DNA from 2 places in the Streptomyces sp. NPDC045778 genome. Region 2 is predicted to be linked to the other one. Evidence: riboswitches for the same ligand, from Rfam matches in the RefSeq annotation. Region 2 holds a riboswitch; the other holds the start of a gene.
The links. A riboswitch is a leader RNA that binds a small molecule or an ion and turns the genes downstream of it on or off. The one in region 2 is predicted to bind glycine.
Positions count from the first base shown of each region.

Region 1: it holds a riboswitch for glycine, as region 2 does, so the genes downstream of both, gcvT (glycine cleavage system aminomethyltransferase GcvT) here and gcvP (aminomethyl-transferring glycine dehydrogenase) in region 2, are expected to answer to the same signal.

Region 1 covers NZ_JBWKJZ010000001.1:217,782-227,786, forward strand. The annotation lists gene AC07GB_RS00985 (ABC transporter permease) at 1-728, opposite strand, end outside; gene AC07GB_RS00990 (enhanced serine sensitivity protein SseB C-terminal domain-containing protein) at 1,121-1,897, opposite strand; gene AC07GB_RS00995 (enhanced serine sensitivity protein SseB) at 2,123-2,908, opposite strand; gene AC07GB_RS01000 (AAA family ATPase) at 2,980-3,744, opposite strand; glycine riboswitch at 3,879-3,981, shown strand; gene gcvT (glycine cleavage system aminomethyltransferase GcvT) at 4,157-5,299, shown strand; gene gcvH (glycine cleavage system protein GcvH) at 5,436-5,813, shown strand; gene glyA (serine hydroxymethyltransferase) at 5,839-7,101, shown strand; gene AC07GB_RS01020 (L-serine ammonia-lyase) at 7,286-8,656, shown strand; gene AC07GB_RS01025 (phosphatidylinositol-specific phospholipase C) at 8,687-9,562, opposite strand; gene AC07GB_RS01030 (glycoside hydrolase family 25 protein) at 9,793-10,005, shown strand, end outside.
Region 2 covers NZ_JBWKJZ010000014.1:4,987-14,991, forward strand. The annotation lists gene AC07GB_RS19285 (DUF881 domain-containing protein) at 1-827, shown strand, start outside; gene AC07GB_RS19290 (FHA domain-containing protein) at 910-1,857, shown strand; gene ftsR (transcriptional regulator FtsR) at 1,900-2,643, shown strand; gene AC07GB_RS19300 (bifunctional nuclease family protein) at 2,697-3,170, shown strand; gene AC07GB_RS19305 (MerR family transcriptional regulator) at 3,431-4,069, shown strand; gene AC07GB_RS19310 (DNA polymerase IV) at 4,242-5,675, shown strand; gene AC07GB_RS19315 (PRC-barrel domain-containing protein) at 6,177-6,548, opposite strand; glycine riboswitch at 6,684-6,781, shown strand; gene gcvP (aminomethyl-transferring glycine dehydrogenase) at 6,968-9,856, shown strand; gene AC07GB_RS19325 (DUF5999 family protein) at 9,986-10,005, opposite strand, start outside.

The sequences.
Region 1 (10,005 bases), on a different contig from region 2:
CGGAACAGGATGTGGCGCCGGCCGCCGCCGAGGCTCTTGGCGGCCTCCACGTACTCGCGCTCCCTGAGCGAGAGCGTCTGGCCGCGCACGATGCGCCCGATGTACGGCCAGCCGAAGAAGCCGATGACCAGGACGAGGATCGCGACGCGCACGCTCGTCCCCTCGAGCCCGAGGAAGTCGTCGGGAAGGACCGAGACCAGGGAGATGATGAACAGCAGCTGCGGGAAGGAGAGCAGCACGTCCATCACGCGGCTGATCAGGGCGTCGACCCAGCCGCCGAAGTAGCCGGCGATGATCCCGAAGAGGGTGCCGAGGACGACGGCGACGATCGCGGCGAGGAAGGCCACGAGCAGCGAGATGCGCGCTCCGTAGACGATCCGGCTGAACACGTCGCGGCCCTTGTTCGGCTCGACCCCGAAGAGGTAGTCGCTGCTCACGCCGCCGAACGAGCCCTGGGGCAGGTTGGTCAGCGGGTCCAGCTTCTCCTGGTGGAAGTCGTTCGGCGGGTGTCCGAGCACGCTGACGATCAGGGGTGCGAAGACCGCCACGAGGACCAGGAGGACCACCGTGATGCCGCCCGCGAGGGCGACCTTGTCGCGCTTGAGCCGGTTCCAGGCGATCTGTGTGAGGGACCGCCCTTCGACCTTCTTCCCCCCTGCACCAGCTGCGGGGGCGACTTCCTCCGTGGGTTTCGCGTCCGCAGGTGTGTCATGCAATGGCGCCGTCATCGTGGCAGGGACCCCTCTCAACCGGCGGTGACCGGCCCGCACTTGCCGCTGTAGCGACGTGATCAGTCCGTCGTACACAGGGGCGAAGGCCCCTTGGAGCGGGAGTCTTCAACGGGGTCGTGATCTGTTACCAGACTTGTCGGGGAATGGATGCGCAACCGTGATGCTGATCGAGGTGTTCCGTTATCCGGACGTCACTGAACGCCGGGCGAACACGGGGCAGTTGGGGGCACAGGCACCACGCACGTCCATACGTTCACTCCTGCCCCAGAAGGGGACATCGCGCACGTCGACGCTGTTCAGGCCACCGACGGGAAGCGGAATCCGGCCACCGTCTTGATCATGGGAGAGGGGTGCGGGGCGGGATTGCTACGCCTTTTGCACGAGATGTGTCAGTATGCGGCCGGATAGCCGTATCCGCCCGCGGCGGGAGCCGGGGCCCCCTGCGCGTCGCGGTCGTAGAACGGCCGGGCGTTGGCACGCAGCCACAGCGCCACCGGGTCGTGCGGGTCGGCCATCGCGACGGTCGACACGGGCAGGCCCTCGGGGACGGCCCCGATGGACTGCTGCATCATCGCGCGCACCGAGTCGACGGACGCGGGCGACGTGTCGTACACGTCCAGGCCGATGGCCAGGTAGGGCGCGCCGAGCACGGGCTGCACCCAGGCTCTGCGCAGCGCGCGGACGGCCGGGGTGCGGTGCGCGTTCTGGGTCAGCAACGCGTAGAACTGCGGGAGTTCGATGGCCGGTTCGGCGAGGCGCAGCGGGCCCGCGGGCTGGGTGGCGAGGCCGCTCGCGATGCGCCGCAGATCGAGCCAGGGGACGCCGACGCCGCCGCCCGGGGCGTGCGGGTTGAGCCACAGGCCGTAGTGGTCCGGGTACAGCGAGCGGGCCACGTCGAGGCCGCCCACCACTTCGTAGCCCCGGTTCCAGCCGCTCGCGGACAGCTCCTGGGCCGAGGTCACGCACGGCGCGTAGCCGTACCCCTCCACCTCCATGTTTCCGTACTGGGCGTCGGGGGATCCGGCCTGGCCGTGCCAGAGCAGCATCCACACCTTGCCGTCGGCGAGGGCGTGCAGGAGCGCCTCGTACGCGTCATAGCGCCCCGGCGTCACCTGGCGCAGCGTGTGCTCGACCTGTCCGGCCGCAGCGGTGCCCGACGCGCTCACCCGTAACCGCCCCTTCGCGACGTGCCCTGCGCGGTCGTCACCCCGACCGCGTCACCGGGCACCAGCTTAAGCGGGGCGTGGCGACTTAGCGCTTGAACAGGTTTGCCTTGCTGGGCCTTGCTGTGCCGTCTGGTGTCTGCGGGCTTCGTTGTGGCTGGTCGCGCAGTTCCCCGCGCCCCTTCGGGGCGCTGGTCCCTCGGGGCGCTGGTCCCTCGGAGCGCTGTTCTAGTGGGCGGTGAAGAACGGGCGGAGTCTGGTCTTCATCCAGTCGCCCACCGGGTCCTGGGCCACGTCCAGGAGGACCAGGTTCACCGGCCACGGCACGGGGGCGAGGCCGAGGGCGCGACCGAGGGCCTGCATGGGCAGGTCGCGGGCGTCGCCCTCCCAGGAGGCCAGCTCGACACCGACGAAGAGGGTGGGGGCCTCGGTCTCGACGGCGGCGAGGCAGCGCCGCGCGCTGAGCACCGCGCCCGTGGCCTCGAACTCCCGGGACGCGGCGGTCAGGAAGTCCACCGGGTCGTCCTGCCAGTCGGGCTCGAAGAGCCGGACCCGGCCGCCGCTCGCGGGCCCGTCCAGCTCCGTCCGCCCCACCTGGCAAAGGGCGGCCACCGCGGCGGGCGGCAGCGGCACCGCCACCGTGCCCTCCGGGTTCAGCGCGATGCCCAGCTCCGGCGCCAGGCCGCGCGCGAACTCCACCGCGGGCGCCACCGTGCAGCTCATCCGCCCGCCCGTGGCCTGCTGGAACTCCTGCTCCGACGTGAAGACGGGCACGAACGCCTGCCCGTCAAGCTCCAGGGTCGGCAGGTCGAGCGTGGCGCTCTCGGGCCCGCCCCCGTTCGGCAGCGGGATCCACAGCCTGCTGCGGCCGAGCACCTCCACTATGCGGGCGCCCGTCGCCTCCGACGGCGGCGCTCCGAGCGAGGCGGCGAGCACCTCCTCCAGTTCGTTGGCGGGCCAGCCGCCGTAGGGATGGGCGTGCGCCTGTACCGGTACGTCCCCCGGAAAGTCCATCTGTCTCGACCCCTGCTCTGCGTGCTGTCCTGCGGCCCGACCCTAACGCCGCCCGGCAGGCGCGCCCCGCCCTACCCGTCCAGAGCCTCGAAGCCCAGCTCACGCAGGGCTCCCGCCGCCTCCCGGTCGAGCAGCACCGCCGAGCCGCAGCCGCGCGGCAGGAGCCCGCTCTCGGCGTCCCGGACCAGGCGCCCGACCGTCCTGCGGTGCCGCGCGAAGGCGTACCGGGAGACGCCGCGGCCGCGGGCGCGCTGGCCGTCGAGGGCGAGGGGCGCGGGCACGTCGAGGAGCAGCAGGTGCAGCGTGGCCCCGCGGCGGGCGGCCGCGCGGGCGAGCCAGCGGCGCACCCACGGCTGCGTGCCGCAGTCGTGGACGACGACGCCGGTGCCCGCGCGCAGCGTCCGGCGCAGGTGGGCGTAGTGCGCGAGGCGGACCAAGGGGCGGTAGAGCGCGTACGGGACGCGGCGCGGCACGCGGGCCGCCCAGCGGTCGCGGGTGTCCTGGGAGTCCACGCGCGGGCCCGCGACGGCGCGCCGCATCAGCGTGGACTTGCCGCTGCCGGGAAGCCCGGAGACCACCACGACGTCACCGGCGGCGAACATCAGGCGGCGCGGACCGGGCCGCGGCCGGTCCCTGAGGTCGCGCACCACGGCGCGGGGGACGCCGGTGACGGCCTCCCGCGCCGGACCGGCCGGGGCGCCCGGCTGCGGCGGCAGCGCGACGCCCGCGCCGGGCAGCACTGCCCCCGCCTTGGGCAGCGAGACACCCGTGGTCGTCGCATAAGCACTGCTCCTGCGCACCGTGATCGGCCTCCCCATGCTCATCACGTCACTCATCCCCAGTACTTCTCCGTCGAGTGTAAAGAGAAGGTAATGCCCTACGAAGACGACGGCGGGGGACTCCCTGGTTGCGGCTGTTGTGAAGCGGGGGCGCGTGCAATGATGTGCGCGCCAACTCCATACCGGCCGCTTGAATCCGCGCGGGAGAGTCCCCGGCGGCGCGTGAGCGTCGCGGGGCGCCGAAGGAGCAAGTTCCTCCCTTGAATCTCTCAGGCCCCGTACCGCGCGGGCGAGGCACATCTGAAAAGCGAGCCGCTCCCCCGGCAGGGCCGTCCGGCCCGATCAGCGGGGCGGCTCCACCCAAGGTGCAAGTCATGCTCCGTTATACGCGCGGTGCGTGGTGAACCTCTCAGGTTTATGACAGATGGGGAGGACAGACCTCGCCCGTCATGCCCTGGAGCCAGTACTGATGAGTCAGACCGCAAGCGCCCCACGTCAGACCGCCCTCGACGCCCTGCACCGCTCGCTGGGCGCCACCATGACCGACTTCGCGGGCTGGGACATGCCGCTGCGGTACGGCAGCGAGCGCGACGAGCACAACGCCGTGCGCACCAAGGCCGGCCTCTTCGACCTCTCCCACATGGGCGAGATCACCGTGACCGGCGCCCAGGCCGTGGACCTGCTGAACTTCGCACTGGTCGGCAACATCGGCTCCGTCTCCGTGGGCCGCGCCCGGTACACCATGATCTGCCGGCCGGACGGCGGGATCCTGGACGACCTGATCGTCTACCGCCTGGCCGAGACCGAGTACATGGTCGTGGCCAACGCCTCCAACGCCCAGACGGTCCTGGACGCCCTCACCGAGCGCGCCGCCGGCTTCGACGCCGAGGTCCGTGACGACCGCGACGCCTACGCCCTGATCGCGGTGCAGGGCCCGGAGTCCCCCGGCATCCTGAAGTCGCTCACGGACGCCGACCTGGACGGCCTGAAGTACTACGCGGGCCTGCCGGGCACCGTGGCGGGCGTGCCCGCCCTGATCGCCCGCACGGGCTACACCGGCGAGGACGGCTTCGAGCTGTTCGTGGAGCCGCAGCACGCCGAGAAGCTCTGGCGGGCGCTCACCGACGCGGGTACCCCCGTCGGGCTCGTGCCATGCGGCCTGTCCTGCCGCGACACGCTCCGCCTGGAGGCGGGCATGCCGCTGTACGGCAACGAGCTGACGACGTCGCTCACCCCCTTCGACGCGGGCCTGGGCCGGGTCGTGAAGTTCGACAAGACGAGTCACGCGGACGATTTCGTGGGCCGTGACGCCCTGAAGGCCGCCGCCGAGCGGGCCGAGAGCGCGCCGCCGCGCAAGCTCGTCGGCCTGGTCGCCGAGGGCCGCAGGGTCCCGCGCGCGGGCATGGACGTCGTGGCGAACGGCCAGGTCATCGGCCAGGTCACCTCCGGCGCCCCGTCGCCGACGCTCGGCAAGCCGATCGCGATGGCGTACGTCGACCCGGCCCACGCCGAGCCGGGCACCGCTTCGTCGACGGGGGTGGGCGTGGACATCCGCGGTACCCACGAGCCGTACGAGGTCGTGGCGCTGCCCTTCTACAAGCGCCAGAAGTAGACGCGCGCACCGGGCCGGGAGCGGACGCGCCGGGGTCCGGTCCGTCCGGCGGCGCCCCGTCCGTCCCGTCTCACTCCGTAAGACTGCACATCCCCGCGTTCATCAGCACACGCCCGCGTACAGGAGAATTCACGCCATGAGCAACCCCCAGCAGCTGCGTTACAGCAAGGAGCACGAGTGGCTGTCGGCCACCGAGGACGGTGTGGCGAAGGTCGGCATCACCGAGTTCGCGGCCAACGCGCTCGGTGACGTCGTCTACGCCGACCTGCCGTCGGTCGGCGACTCCGTCACCGCGGGTGAGACCTGCGGTGAGCTGGAGTCGACGAAGTCGGTCAGCGACCTGTACTCGCCGGTTTCCGGTGAGGTCGTCGAGGCCAACCAGGACGTGGTGGACGACCCGTCCCTGGTGAACTCGGCCCCCTTCGAGGGCGGCTGGCTGTTCAAGGTGCGCGTCGCCGAGGAGCCGGGCGACCTGCTCTCCGCCGACGAGTACACCGCGTTCGCAGGCAGCTGACCACGGCGTAAGGACTGATCTTCCGATGTCGCTTCTGAACACCCCCCTCCACCAGCTCGACCCGGACGTCGCCGCGGCCGTCGACGCCGAGCTGAACCGCCAGCAGTCCACCCTGGAAATGATCGCCTCGGAGAACTTCGCTCCGGTCGCCGTCATGGAGGCCCAGGGCACGGTCCTCACCAACAAGTACGCCGAGGGCTACCCCGGCCGCCGCTACTACGGCGGCTGCGAGCACGTCGACGTGGCCGAGCAGATCGCGATCGACCGGGTCAAGGAGCTGTTCGGCGCCGAGTACGCCAACGTCCAGCCGCACTCCGGCGCCTCCGCCAACCAGGCCGCGCTCTTCGCCATCGCCAAGCCCGGCGACACGATCCTCGGCCTGGACCTGGCGCACGGCGGCCACCTCACCCACGGCATGCGCCTGAACTTCTCCGGCAAGCAGTTCAACGTGGTCCCGTACCACGTGGACGAGGCCGGCCTGGTCGACATGGCCGAGGTCGAGCGCCTGGCCAAGGAGAACAGCCCCAAGGTGATCATCGCGGGCTGGTCGGCCTACCCGCGTCAGCTGGACTTCGCCGAGTTCCGCCGGATCGCCGACGAGGTCGGCGCGTACCTGTGGGTCGACATGGCGCACTTCGCCGGCCTCGTCGCCGCGGGCCTGCACCCGAACCCGGTGCCGTTCGCGGACGTGGTGACCTCCACCACGCACAAGACGCTCGGCGGCCCGCGCGGCGGCATCATCCTGGCCCGCAGCAAGGACTTCGCGAAGAAGCTGAACTCCGCGGTCTTCCCCGGTTTCCAGGGCGGCCCCCTGGAGCACGTGATCGCGGCCAAGGCCGTCTCCTTCAAGGTCGCGGCGTCGGAGGAGTTCAAGGAGCGCCAGCAGCGGACCCTGGACGGCGCCCGCATCCTGGCCGAGCGCCTGGTCCAGGAGGACGCCAAGGCCGTCGGCGTGGACGTCCTCTCGGGCGGCACGGACGTGCACCTGGTCCTGGTGGACCTGCGCAACTCCGAGCTGGACGGCCAGCAGGCCGAGGACCGCCTCCACGAGGTCGGCATCACGGTCAACCGCAACGCGGTCCCGAACGACCCGCGCCCGCCGATGGTCACCTCCGGCCTGCGCATCGGCACCCCGGCCCTGGCCACCCGCGGCTTCGGCGCCGAGGACTTCCGCGAGGTCGCCGACGTCATCGCGGAGGCGCTGAAGCCCGGCTTCGACGCCGAGTCCCTGCGGGGCCGCGTGTCCGCTCTGGCCGCGAAGCACCCGCTGTACCCCGGCCTGAAGTAGTTTCGTACGCTTTTATTGGCACGGACTTCCGGGGCACCGCGCACACTGGACATGAGGACGGTGTACGCGGTGCCCCGCACCGCGTCCCCGACCAGCAGTCCCGTAAGCCCGCCGAGCCCGCGCAGCACCGCCCTCGCACGACCGGCAGACAACGGCGTCTACCACCCACCATTGGAGTTCTCTCGTGGCCATCTCGGTCTTCGACCTGTTCTCGATCGGCATCGGCCCGTCCAGCTCCCACACGGTCGGCCCGATGCGCGCGGCGCGCATGTTCGCCCGCCGCCTCAAGAACGAGGGCCTGCTGGCCCACACCACGGCCGTACGCGCCGAGCTGTACGGCTCCCTCGGCGCCACGGGCCACGGCCACGGCACGCCCAAGGCCGTCCTGCTCGGCCTGGAGGGCGAGTCCCCGCGCACGGTGAACGTGGAGACGGCCGACGACCGCGTCGAGGAGATCAAGACCTCGCGGCGCCTGAACGTCCTCGGCATGCACGAGATCGACTTCGACTTCGACGAGGACCTGGTCCTGCACCGCCGCAAGGCGCTGCCGTACCACGCGAACGGCATGACGATCTTCGCGTACGACCGCGAGGGCGGCCTCGTCCTGGAGAAGACGTACTACTCGGTCGGCGGCGGCTTCGTCGTCGACGAGGCGGCCGTCGAGGGCCAGAACCCGATCGTGCCCGACGACACGGTCCTGAAGTACCCCTTCCGCACCGGTGACGAGCTGCTCCGCCTCTCCGCCGAGACCGGCCTCTCCATCTCCGCGATGATGCTGGAGAACGAGAAGGCCTGGCGCACCGAGGACGAGATCCGCGAGGGCCTGCTCGACATCTGGCGCGTGATGCAGGCCTGCGTCTCGCGCGGCATGTCCCGCGAGGGCATCCTGCCCGGCGGCCTGAAGGTCCGCCGCCGCGCCGCCCACTCCGCGCGCCAGCTGCGCGCCGAGGGCGACCCGCAGGCCCGCGCGATGGAGTGGATCACGCTGTACGCGATGGCGGTGAACGAGGAGAACGCCGCGGGCGGCCGCGTCGTGACCGCCCCGACGAACGGCGCCGCGGGCATCATCCCCGCGGTCCTGCACTACTACATGAACTTCGTGCCCGGCGCCGACGAGGAGGGCGTGGTCCGCTTCCTGCTCGCGGCCGGCGCGATCGGCATGCTCTTCAAGGAGAACGCCTCGATCTCCGGCGCCGAGGTCGGCTGCCAGGGCGAGGTCGGCTCCGCCTGCTCGATGGCGGCGGGCGCCCTCGCCGAGGTCCTCGGCGGCTCCCCGGAGCAGGTGGAGAACGCCGCCGAGATCGGCATGGAGCACAACCTGGGCCTGACCTGCGACCCGGTCGGCGGCCTCGTCCAGATCCCGTGCATCGAGCGCAACGGCATGGCCGCGGTGAAGGCCGTCACCGCCGCCCGCATGGCCATGCGCGGCGACGGCTCCCACAAGGTGTCCCTCGACAAGGTCATCAAGACCATGAAGGAGACCGGCGCCGACATGAGCGTGAAGTACAAGGAGACGGCACGCGGCGGCCTCGCCGTGAACATCATCGAGTGCTGAGCCCGGAGCCCCTCCGGAGCCCCTCCGGGCTCAGTTGTGGGCGATGAGTGACTCCACCAGGCCGGCGCGGGTGTTCGGGTAGTCCATCGGGACGATCCCGAGCCCGCGCCAGGCCCGCCCCTCGGCACTGTCGAGGACGGCGTGCGCCCGGGGGTTCAGGCCGTCGGAGTTCCAGCGCGGCGGAAGCCCGGCCGCCGTGCTCACGAAGTTGACGTACTGCTTGCCGGGCTGGGCCACCGCCTTGCGGAAGTGGGCCTCGATCTTCGGGTACTTCGCGGCCGGGGCGGCGTTCCAGTCGTCCTGGATGTCGAAGGTCCCCGTGTCCCCCCAGCGGATGCCGCCGGGAAGCCCGCCGTTGTCGGCGATGAGGACGACGCGGCCGCGGACGTCGCCGAGGCGCGGCCAGGTCTGCCCGATGTGGAAGAGGGACCGCCAGCCCCGTCGGCCCAGATAATCGTCGAAGATCGCGCGGAACGCGCTGTCGCTCTCCTGCGAGTACTCCTGCTTGACCCGCATCAGGACGGTCTCCGACGGCCGGGCGGCGAGGAGGTCCCGGCAGGCACCGAGCACGTCGTCGAAGTTCAGATTCTGGTAGAACGCCGCGTGGTGGATGGTGAAGGAGCCCTCGAAGGCCCGGCACCGGATGTCCAGGAACCGTATGCCGGACGCCAGTTGCTGCCCGAGCGTGGTGTTCTGGCACTCCACCCACCAGCCGCCGAACCGGGCGCCGGAGTCGTGCGTACCGGGAATCGTGAGGCGCTCAAGGGGCGTCGAGGCGTCGATCCCCGCCAGCCAGTCGCGGCCGTCGAGGGGGCGGGCGACGGCCCGTGCGGCGGACGTGCCGACGAGGGCGGCGGAGGCGGTGGCGCCCGCGGCGGTGAGGAAGGTGCGACGGCTGAGGGCCATGTGGGTTCCCGTGGGGGTGGGGGGTGTGGGAAGGGCCCTCAGTATGGATGGGAACGCCTGTAGCGGGGAACGGTCAATCCACAGTCAACAGTTCACGTTTCACTGACCGCCGGGGCGAACCCCCCACGCCCCTCGTTCCCCGGCAGCGACCCGCCTCGTCTCCCCTCTCTTCCTCTCCCTTGCTCTCCCTTGCTCTCCCTTCCTCCCTCCCCTACGCCCGGAGGTCATCCATGCTGCGCGGCATCGACGTCAGTTCCCACCAGTCGTCCTTCTCGACCGAAGGCGTCTCCTTCGTGATCGTGAAGGCCACCGAGGGCCGCTCCTACATCAACCCACGCCTGTCGGCCCAGACGGGACAGGCCCGGGACGCCGGCTGCGTCGTGGGCTTCTACCACTTCCTCTGGCCGGGCAACATCACGGCCCAGGCGGAGTACTTCGTCGCC
Region 2 (10,005 bases):
CGCCCGGTGACGGCCGGCGCAGGGAACTGCCCCCCGAGGTTCCGGTGACGCCCGGGAGGGCCGGGAGCGAGGCTGCGGGCGGCGCGGTGGGGCCCGCGCCGCTGACCGGCCGCCAGCGGCTCGTGCAGGGGCTGTGGCCCCCGCGCCTGACACGTGCTCAACTCATCGTGGCCCTGCTGCTCTTCGTCCTCGGCCTGGGCCTGGCCATCCAGGTGCGGTCCACCAACGACAGCAGCGACGCGCTGCGCGGAGCGCGACAAGAAGATCTTGTGCGCATCCTCGATGAACTGGATGACCGTACTCAGCGTCTGGAAGATGAGAAGCGACGCCTCGAAGAACAGCGCACGGGTCTTGAGAGCAGCTCGGACCAGGCCGAGGAGGCGCGCAAGCAGACCGCCGAGAGGGAACGGCAACTCGGCATCCTGGCGGGCACGGTCGCCGCGCAGGGGCCGGGCATCACGCTGACGATCGACGACAAGAAGGGGACGGTGGAGGCACACATGCTGCTCGACGCCATCCAGGAGCTGCGCGCCGCGGGCGCGGAGGCCATCCAGGTCAATGACGTACGGGTGGTGGCCGGCACCCATCTGTCGGACGCGGCGGGAGGCGGTGTGCGCGTGGACGGCCGGAAGGTCGCCAAGCCCTACCGCTTCAAGGTCATCGGCAAGCCCCAGGACCTGGAGCCCGCGCTGAACATCCCGGGAGGGGTGGTGCAGACTCTGGAGAAGGAGCAGGCCACGGTCGCTGTCGCACGTACGGAGAAGATCGTCGTGGACGCCTTGCGACCGGCGAAGCGGCCTGACTACGCTCGGTCGTCCTCCCAGTGAGGCGGGGGCGCATGCGGGCCTTTGGTCCAGGGCATGAGGTTGCGGGGGGTCGGCGCACCCGGGACGGGGTGCGTGGTGGAAACTGTTTGGCGGATACGGACGTTGTGAGGATGTCCGTGTTGGCGATGCACGCCGGTGTGTGCAGTCAGGGTTCGTCCTGCCCCACGGGCGGGTCTGTTTCGGTCAAGGGGAATCGCCCGTGAAGTTGTTTGCGAAGTTGTTCGGCAAGAGTGCGCGTGAGGACGCGCGTCATCGTGCGCCGCGCCAGGGAGACGTGCCGGAGACCCAGGTGGGCGAGCGCCCGCTGTTCCGGGACCAGGTGGCTGGTCCGGGTGGTGACAATTCGGGCGGACAGGGCGCGTCGTCTGTTGACCCTGCTACTTCCGGCCGCATAGGTTTCGGGGATCCGTCGACCTCAGGTACGGGTGGAGGGTTTTCCGACCCGTACGCGTCCCACGCCCCAGCGGGGCAGCCGCGGCAGGAGGATCCGTCCATGTCGGCCCTGGTGTGTCAGAGGTGCGGTAACCGCAATGCGCAGGCGAGCCGGTTCTGTTCCAACTGCGGTGCGCCGCTGCGGCCCGGAGTGGTGAGCGAGCGCCCGTCCGAAACCACTTCGACGATCTCCATCTCCGGTCTCGAGGCCTATGACGCCGAGGTCACGGGCCAGACGGCGTCCCCGGCGCTGTCGCCCGAGGCCCAGGCGGCCGTGGACGCGCTGCCGCTCGGGTCGGCCCTGCTCGTGGTCCGGCGCGGGCCGAACTCGGGCAGCCGCTTCCTGCTCGACGGCGACCTGACGACGGCGGGCCGCCACCCGCAGAGCGACATCTTCCTGGACGACGTGACCGTGTCGCGCCGCCACGTGGAGTTCCGTCGCGCCGCGGACGGCAGCTTCACCGTCGCCGATGTCGGCAGCCTCAACGGCACGTACGTGAACCGGGAGCGGATCGACTCCGTCGCGCTGTCCAACGGCGACGAGGTGCAGATCGGCAAGTACCGGCTGGTCTTCTACGCGAGCCAGCGGGGCATCTGACCCGCCCCCGGACACGGTCCGGGGGAAGCTTGAGGAAGGTCCATGCTGCACACACCGAGGGGCGGTGCCGGTCACGGCACCGCCGCTGCGGAACACCGGCTGATGAGCATCGGCGCCGTGCTGAACGTGCTGCGTGACGAATTTCCCGAGGTCACCATCTCCAAGATCAGGTTCTTGGAGTCCGAGGGCCTCATCGAACCGCAGCGCACGCCGTCCGGATACCGCAAGTTCAGCCCCGAGGACGTCGAGCGGCTGGCGCACGTCCTGCGGATGCAGCGTGACCACTATCTGCCCCTGAAGGTCATCCGCGAGCACCTGGATGCGGTGGAGCGGGGCGAGCAGGTCACGCTGCCCTCCGTGGGGCAGCAGCGCGACGGGGCCGAGGACGGCGAGGCCGCGGCGGAGGACGAGCGCACCGCCGCCCGGGTGGGGCGCGAAGCCCTGCTCGCCGCCGTGGAGGCCGACGAGGGGCAACTGGCCGAGTGGGAGTCGTACGGCCTGATCACCGCGTTGCCGGACGGCAGCTATGACGCGGACGCCGTGACCGTGGCCGCGCTGGTCGTCGAGCTGGGGCGGTTTGGTATCGAGCCGCGTCATCTGCGTGCCATGAAGGCCGCGGCGGAGCGGGACGCGGCGCTGGTGGACCAGGTCGTGGCGCCGCTGCGCAGGCACCGCAATCCGCAGACCAGGGCGCACGCGCAAGCGCGTACGAAAGAGCTGGCGGGACTCGCGGGACGGCTGCACGCGGCACTCGTGCACAGTGCGCTCGGCGTGCGGGAGCGCTGACTCGACGGGTGCCCGACTACCCAAACCCGCCGGGCACGTCCTAGGGTTGCTGTGTGAACGAGCTCGACGTCGTAGGTGTCCGGGTCGAAATGCCCTCCAACCAGCCGATCGTGCTCCTGCGTGAAGTGGGAGGCGACCGGTACCTCCCCATCTGGATCGGACCAGGGGAGGCGACCGCCATCGCCTTCGCACAGCAGGGCATGGCCCCCGCGCGGCCGCTGACCCACGACCTGTTCAAGGACGTGCTGGAAGCCGTCGGTCAGGAGCTCACCGAAGTGCGCATCACCGACCTCAGGGAAGGCGTGTTCTACGCCGAGCTGGTCTTCGCCAGTGGAGTCGAGGTGAGCGCCCGTCCCTCGGACGCCATAGCGCTGGCCCTGCGCACCGGGACGCCGATCTTCGGCAGTGACGGTGTGCTCGACGACGCGGGGATCGCGATCCCTGACGAGCAGGAGGACGAGGTGGAGAAGTTCCGCGAGTTCCTCGACCAGATCTCGCCCGAGGACTTCGGCACCAGCAGCCAGTGACAGGTCGCGGTCCGCTGCGTGCAGGGGGCACGGTCCGCAGAGTGGGCCAGCTGCCGCCGGTGGCGGGCGGGCGGCCGAGAGACCCCGCGAGGGGCGGCCGAGGGGCCCGCTCCGGAGCATTCGGCTAGCCTTTCCCCGCAGTGTGGGACGGGAAACCACTCGCAGGGTGATTATCACTCGGCGTGCCGAGTGTGGCGATCGTTGACGAGCCCCTGGCGACTGCCTACCGTCGAGAAGGCAGGTCAAGGACGGAGGTCGGCGTGAGAAGCAGCGGCGACGGTACAGCGGTGGGCGGTTCCTATCCGCTGCACGGCGGCTCGGCCGAACCCTCGTTGAGGCGCCCGGTGCCGGTCCACGGTAGCGGTGGCCCGTCCGGACCGGAAGGCCAGGCGCAGCAAGGCGAGCGGGACCGGATCGGCTATCGGGGCCCGACGGCGTGCGCGGCTGCGGGCATCACCTACCGCCAGCTCGACTACTGGGCGCGCACCGGTCTCGTCGAGCCCAGCGTGCGCGCCGCGGGCGGCTCCGGGACCCAGCGGCTCTACAGCTTCCGGGACGTGGTCGTCCTGAAGATCGTGAAGCGCTTCCTCGACACGGGTGTCTCGTTGCAGAACATCCGCACCACGGTGCAGCACCTGCGGGACAGCGGCTTCCGTGACCTTGAGCGCACGACGCTGATGAGCGACGGCGCGACGGTGTACGAGTGCACGTCGCCCGGTGAGGTCCACGAGCTGCTCCAGGGCGGTCAGGGCGTCTTCGGGATCGCCGTCGGTGTCGTCTGGCGTGACGTCGAGGCGGCCCTGTCGCAGCTGCACGGCGAGCGCGTCGACACGGGGGAGACCCTCGTCGGGAACCACCCGGGGGACGAGCTGGCGCAGCGCCGCAATCGCGCTGTGTGAGGCTCTGAGGGGCGAGCGGAGGCCCCGGCGCCCAGCGCCCCTCCCGTGCGCCTACGGGCGCGCACAGGCCCGTACGCGCCCTTTGGGGGCGCCCCTCCGCGCCGCCTCGCCGGTCTTCGCCCGCGGCCACTGGTCGCGGGCGTTGTCAGTGGCGTAGGGCAGCATCAGAGGCGTGAGAACCGCGCCGACGATCCTGCATCTGGACATGGATGCCTTCTACGCGTCCGCCGAGCAGGCCGCGAAGCCGAGCCTGCGCGGCAAGGCCGTCGTGGTCGGTGGCCTGGGGCCGCGCGGTGTGGTGGCGACCGCGTCCTACGAGGCCCGGCGGTTCGGAGTGCATTCGGCGATGCCGATGGGGCAGGCGCGGCGCCTCGCGCCGAACGCCGCGTATCTGGTGCCCCGCTTCGGCCTGTACCGGGAGATCAGCGAGCAGGTCATGGGGCTGCTCCGGCAGCTGTCGCCGCTCGTGGAGCCGCTCAGCCTGGACGAGGCCTTCGTGGACCTGGAGGCGGGCGGCGTCGCGGACGACGCCGTGTCCGCGCGGGCCGTGGGGGAGCGGCTGCGCGCGGACATCCTGCGGGTGACCGGGCTCACCGGGTCCGTGGGCCTGGCCGTCTCCAAGATGGTGGCGAAGATCGCCTCCGAGCAGGCCAAGCCCGACGGGCTCGTGCTGATAGCGGCCGGCACGGAGCGGGCGCTGCTCGGGCCGATGGCCGTGCGGGTGCTGCCCGGCGTGGGCCCCGCGACCGGGGACCATCTGCGACGGGCGGGGATCACCACGGTGGAGGAACTGGCCGAGGCCGGGGAGGACGAGCTGGTGCGGCTCCTGGGCAAGGCCCACGGCGGGGCGCTGTACGCGATGGCGCTGGCCCGGGACGAGCGGCCCGTGGTGGCCGAGCGGGACACGAAGTCGGTCAGCGTCGAGGACACGTACGACGTGGACATCCACGACCGCGTCCGGGTGCGGATGGAGGTGGCGCGGCTCGCGGATCGGTGTGTGCAGCGGTTGCGGGCGGCCGGGCACTCCGGGCGGACCATCGTCCTGAAGGTGCGGAGGTTCGACTTCTCGACGCTGACGCGCTCCGAGACGCTCCGGGGGCCCACGGACGACCCTGCCGTGGTGCGGGAGGCGGCGGCGCGACTCCTGGAGTCCGTGGACACCACGGGCGGGGTACGGCTCCTCGGCGTGGGCGTGAGCGGTCTGGCGGACTTCACGCAAGAGGACCTGTTCGCGCAGGCCCACGCCGTGCTGCGGGCCGAGTCCCAGGTGCCTGGGGCGGAGGACGGGGAAGCCGCAGCGGTCCCGGTGGGCGCCGGGGCCGAGGAGGGCGGCCCCGGCGCCGACGGAGCGGCCGGGGAGCCGGTGGTGCCCGCCGAGCGGCGGTGGCCCGCGGGGCACGACGTGCGGCACGCGGTGTACGGACCCGGATGGGTGCAGGGCAGTGGCCTGGGGCGGGTGACCGTGCGGTTCGAGACCCCGGGTTCGGCGCCGGGGCGGGTGCGGACGTTCCGTACGGACGACCCGGAGCTGGAGCCTTCGGATCCGCTGCCCTTGGTGGCGGCGGTGGGCGAGGGGGCGCTGCCGATGGCGGAAGGCGCTGGGTAGGCGGCCCGCGTGTCCCCCGTGGGGCGGGGGCCGGGTGCTCGGCTCGTCCGGCGTGTGGCTGAGGTCGTGCTCGGGTGCGCGGCTCGTCCGCTGTGGGGGCGGAGCAGTGGTCAGGTGCCCGGCCCGTCCGCCGGGGGGCGAAGCGGTGGCCGGGTGCGCGGCTCGTTCGCCGTGGGGGTGAAGCCGTGGTCAGGCGCCCGGCTTGTCCGCCCTGGGGTCGAAGCGGTTGTCGGGGGCGCGGCTCGTCTGCGCCGGGGGTGAAGCCGTGGTCAGGTACCCGGCTCGTTCGCCGTGGGGGCGGAGCAGTGGTCAGGCGCCCGGCTCGTCCGCCCTGGGGTCGAAGCGGTTGTCGGCGGCGCGGCTCGTCTGCGCCGGAGGCGAAGTCGTGGTCAAGTGGCCGGCCCGTCCGCCGGGAGGCGAAGTCGTGGTCAAGTGCCCGGCCCGTCCGCCGGGAGGCGAAGTCGTGGTGTCGGATCGTTCGCCGTGGGGGCCGAGCGGGGGTCAGGCGCCCGGCTCGTCCGCCCTATGGCCGAAGTCGTGGTCGGGCGCCGGGGGTGGTGTCACGTCCAGGCCGTAGTGGCGGTAGAGCTGGAGTTCCTGCTCGGGGGAGAGGTGGCGGCCGACGCCGAAGTCGGGGGCGTCCTTGATCAGGGCGCGCTCGAAGGGGACGCGCAGGGTGCCGTCCCTGACCAGCTCGCTGGGTTCCAGCGGGACGAACGCGTCACGGCTGAACAGACCGGTGCGTATGGCCGCCCACTCCGGGGCGCCCGTGGCGTCGTCGAGATAGATCTCGTCGACCGTGCCGATCTTGGTGCCGTCGCGGTCGAACGCCTTGCGGCCGATCAGATTGCGGGGATCGATATCCGTCTGCACGTTCCCTCCAATTGGTCGCAAGTCATCCGGGCTCATCCGTTTTTCGGTCGTCATTCCTACGAAAGAGCACATCGGGGCGGGCGGCCACTCGAGGGATCGGCCACGGACCGCGCTGGTAGGCTGGCAAGCGGCTGTTGACCCCGTGCGGGAGAGCTCTTCGGTGGCAGCACCGGAGGCGCCGAAGGAGCAACTCCTCCCCGGAATCTCTCAGGCCCCTGTACCGCACGGACGAGGCCACTCTGGAAAGCAGGGCGGGCGTCGGGCGGGCACGTCCGGATCCCTTCCTCACCGACGGTGAAAGCAGAGCCGCCCCGGCGGAGCTGTGAAGCTCTCAGGTTGAGATGACAGAGGGGGAGGCCGTCCGGGTACCCGCGCCGTGGTGCCCCTCGCAGGTCGCGTCAGACCAGGAGGCCTCCGCAATGACAGCCACCCCTCGCACTCCGCTCACGCAGCTCGAGCAGGGAATCCCCTTCGAGCAGCGGCACATAGGGCCCGATGCAGAAGCCCGCGCCAAGATGCTCGCCCAGGTCGGGTACGGCTCCCTCGACGAGCTGACGGCCGCCGCCGTGCCGGATGTGATCAAGAACGCCGAGGCCCTGGAGCTGCCCGGCGCGCGTACGGAGGCCGAGGTCCTGGCCGAGCTGCGCTCCCTGGCGGACCGCAACCAGGTGCTCGACTCGATGATCGGGCTCGGCTACTACGGCACGTTCACGCCGCCCGTGATCCTGCGGAACGTGATGGAGAACCCCTCCTGGTACACGGCGTACACGCCGTACCAGCCGGAGATCTCCCAGGGTCGCCTGGAGGCGCTCCTCAACTTCCAGACCGTCGTCGCCGACCTGACGGGCCTGCCCACCTCCGGCGCCTCGCTGCTCGACGAGGGCACCGCGGCCGCCGAGGCCATGGCCCTCTCCCGGCGCGTCGGCAAGGTCAAGAACGGCGTGTTCGTCGTCGACGCCGACGTGCTGCCGCAGACCATCGCCGTGATCCAGACCCGGGCCGAGCCGGCCGGCGTCGAGGTCGTCGTCACGGACCTCGGCGACGGCATCCCCGCCGACCTCGCCGAGCGCGAGATCAACGGCGTGCTGGTCCAGTACCCGGGCGCCTCCGGTGCCGTGCGTGACCTCAAGCCGGTCATCGAGCAGGCCCACGGCCTGGGCGCGATCGTCACCGTGGCCGCCGACCTGCTCGCGCTCACGCTGCTCACCTCGCCCGGCGAGCTGGGCGCCGACATCGCCGTCGGCACCACGCAGCGCTTCGGCGTGCCGATGGGCTTCGGCGGCCCGCACGCGGGCTACATGGCGGTGCACGAGAAGTTCGCCCGCAACCTGCCCGGACGCCTGGTCGGCGTGTCCGTCGACGCCGACGGCAACAAGGCCTACCGCCTCGCCCTCCAGACCCGCGAGCAGCACATCCGCCGCGAGAAGGCGACCAGCAACATCTGTACCGCCCAGGTGCTGCTCGCCGTCATGGCGGGGATGTACGCGGTCTACCACGGCCCCGAGGGCCTCAGGACGATCGCCCGGCGCACCCACCGCTACGCCACGCTGCTCGCCGAGGGCCTCAAGGCCGGCGGCGTGGAGATCGTGCACGGCGCGTACTTCGACACGCTGACCGCGCGCGTGCCCGGCAAGGCCGCCGACGTGGTCGCCGCGGCGCGCGAGGGCGGGGTCAACATCCACCCGGTCGACGCCGACCACGTGTCGTTCGCCTGCGACGAGACCACCACGCGCGCGCAGCTGTCCGCGCTGTGGACGGCGTTCGGCGTCGAGGCCGACGTGGAGGCGCTGGACGCGAGCGTCGAGGACACCCTGCCCGCGGGCCTGCTGCGCACCGACGAGTACCTGACCCACCCGGTCTTCCACCAGCACCGCTCCGAGACCGCGATGCTGCGCTACCTGCGCCGGCTCGCCGACCGCGACTACGCGCTGGACCGCGGCATGATCCCGCTCGGCTCCTGCACGATGAAGCTCAACGCGACCACGGAGATGGAGCCCGTCACCTGGCCGGAGTTCGGGCAGCTGCACCCCTTCGCGCCCGCCCAGCAGGCGCAGGGCTATCTGACCCTGATCCGCGAGCTGGAGGAACGTCTCGCCGAGGTCACCGGCTACGACAAGGTCTCCCTCCAGCCGAACGCCGGCTCCCAGGGCGAGCTGGCCGGTCTGCTCGCGGTGCGGGGCTATCACCGCGCGAACGGCGACGACCAGCGCACCGTCTGCCTCATCCCGTCCTCCGCGCACGGCACCAACGCCGCGAGCGCCGTCATGGCCGGGATGAAGGTCGTCGTGGTGAAGACGGCCGACGACGGCGAGATCGACGTCGAGGACCTGCGCGCCAAGATCGGGAAGCACCGCGACGAGCTGGCCGTCCTGATGATCACCTACCCGTCCACGCACGGCGTGTTCGAGGAGCACGTCGCCGACATCTGCGCGGCCGTGCACGAGGCGGGCGGTCAGGTGTACGTCGACGGCGCCAACCTCAACGCCCTGGTGGGCCTCGCCAAGCCGGGTCACTTCGGCGGCGACGTCTCGCACCTGAACCTGCACAAGACCTTCTGCATCCCGCACGGCGGCGGCGGCCCGGGCGTCGGCCCGGTCGCGGTGCGCGAGCACCTCGCGCCGTACCTGCCGAACCACCCGTTGCAGCCCGCCGCGGGCCCCGAGACGGGTGTCGGCCCGATCTCCGCCGCGCCGTGGGGCTCGGCCGGCATCCTGCCGATCTCCTGGTCGTACGTACGACTCATGGGCGGCGAGGGCCTCAAGCGTGCCACCCAGGTGGCCGTGCTCTCGGCGAACTACATCGCCAAGCGCCTGGAGCCGCACTACCCGGTGCTCTACACCGGTCCGGGCGGCCTGGTCGCGCACGAGTGCATCATCGACCTGCGGCCGCTGAGCAAGGCCACGGGCGTGAGCGTGGACGACATCGCCAAGCGGCTCATCGACTACGGCTTCCACGCGCCGACCATGTCCTTCCCGGTCGCCGGCACGCTCATGATCGAGCCGACGGAGAGCGAGGACCTGGCCGAGATCGACCGGTTCTGCGAGGCGATGATCGCCATCCGCGGGGAGATCGAGAAGGTCGCGAGCGGTGAGTGGACCGCCGAGGACAACCCGCTGCGGAACGCGCCGCACACGGCCGCCGCCCTCGGCGACGACTGGGAGCACGGCTACAGCCGCGCCGAGGCCGTCTTCCCCGCGGGCGTGTCGGCCGCGGACAAGTACTGGCCGCCGGTGCGCCGCATCGACCAGGCGTACGGCGACCGCAACCTGGTCTGCTCCTGCCCGCCGCTGGACGCGTACGAGGACTGATCCGCGGCCCGGGTGGCGGGCCGTGCGACCCGGGCACAAGTCAGGGCCGGTGCGGAGGACTTCGCGTCTTCCGGGCCGGCCCTGGTTCTTTCTGGACTGTCTGTGGTACGCCGCTTCCGTGCGGACGGCTCAGGCGGCCGTCATCACCT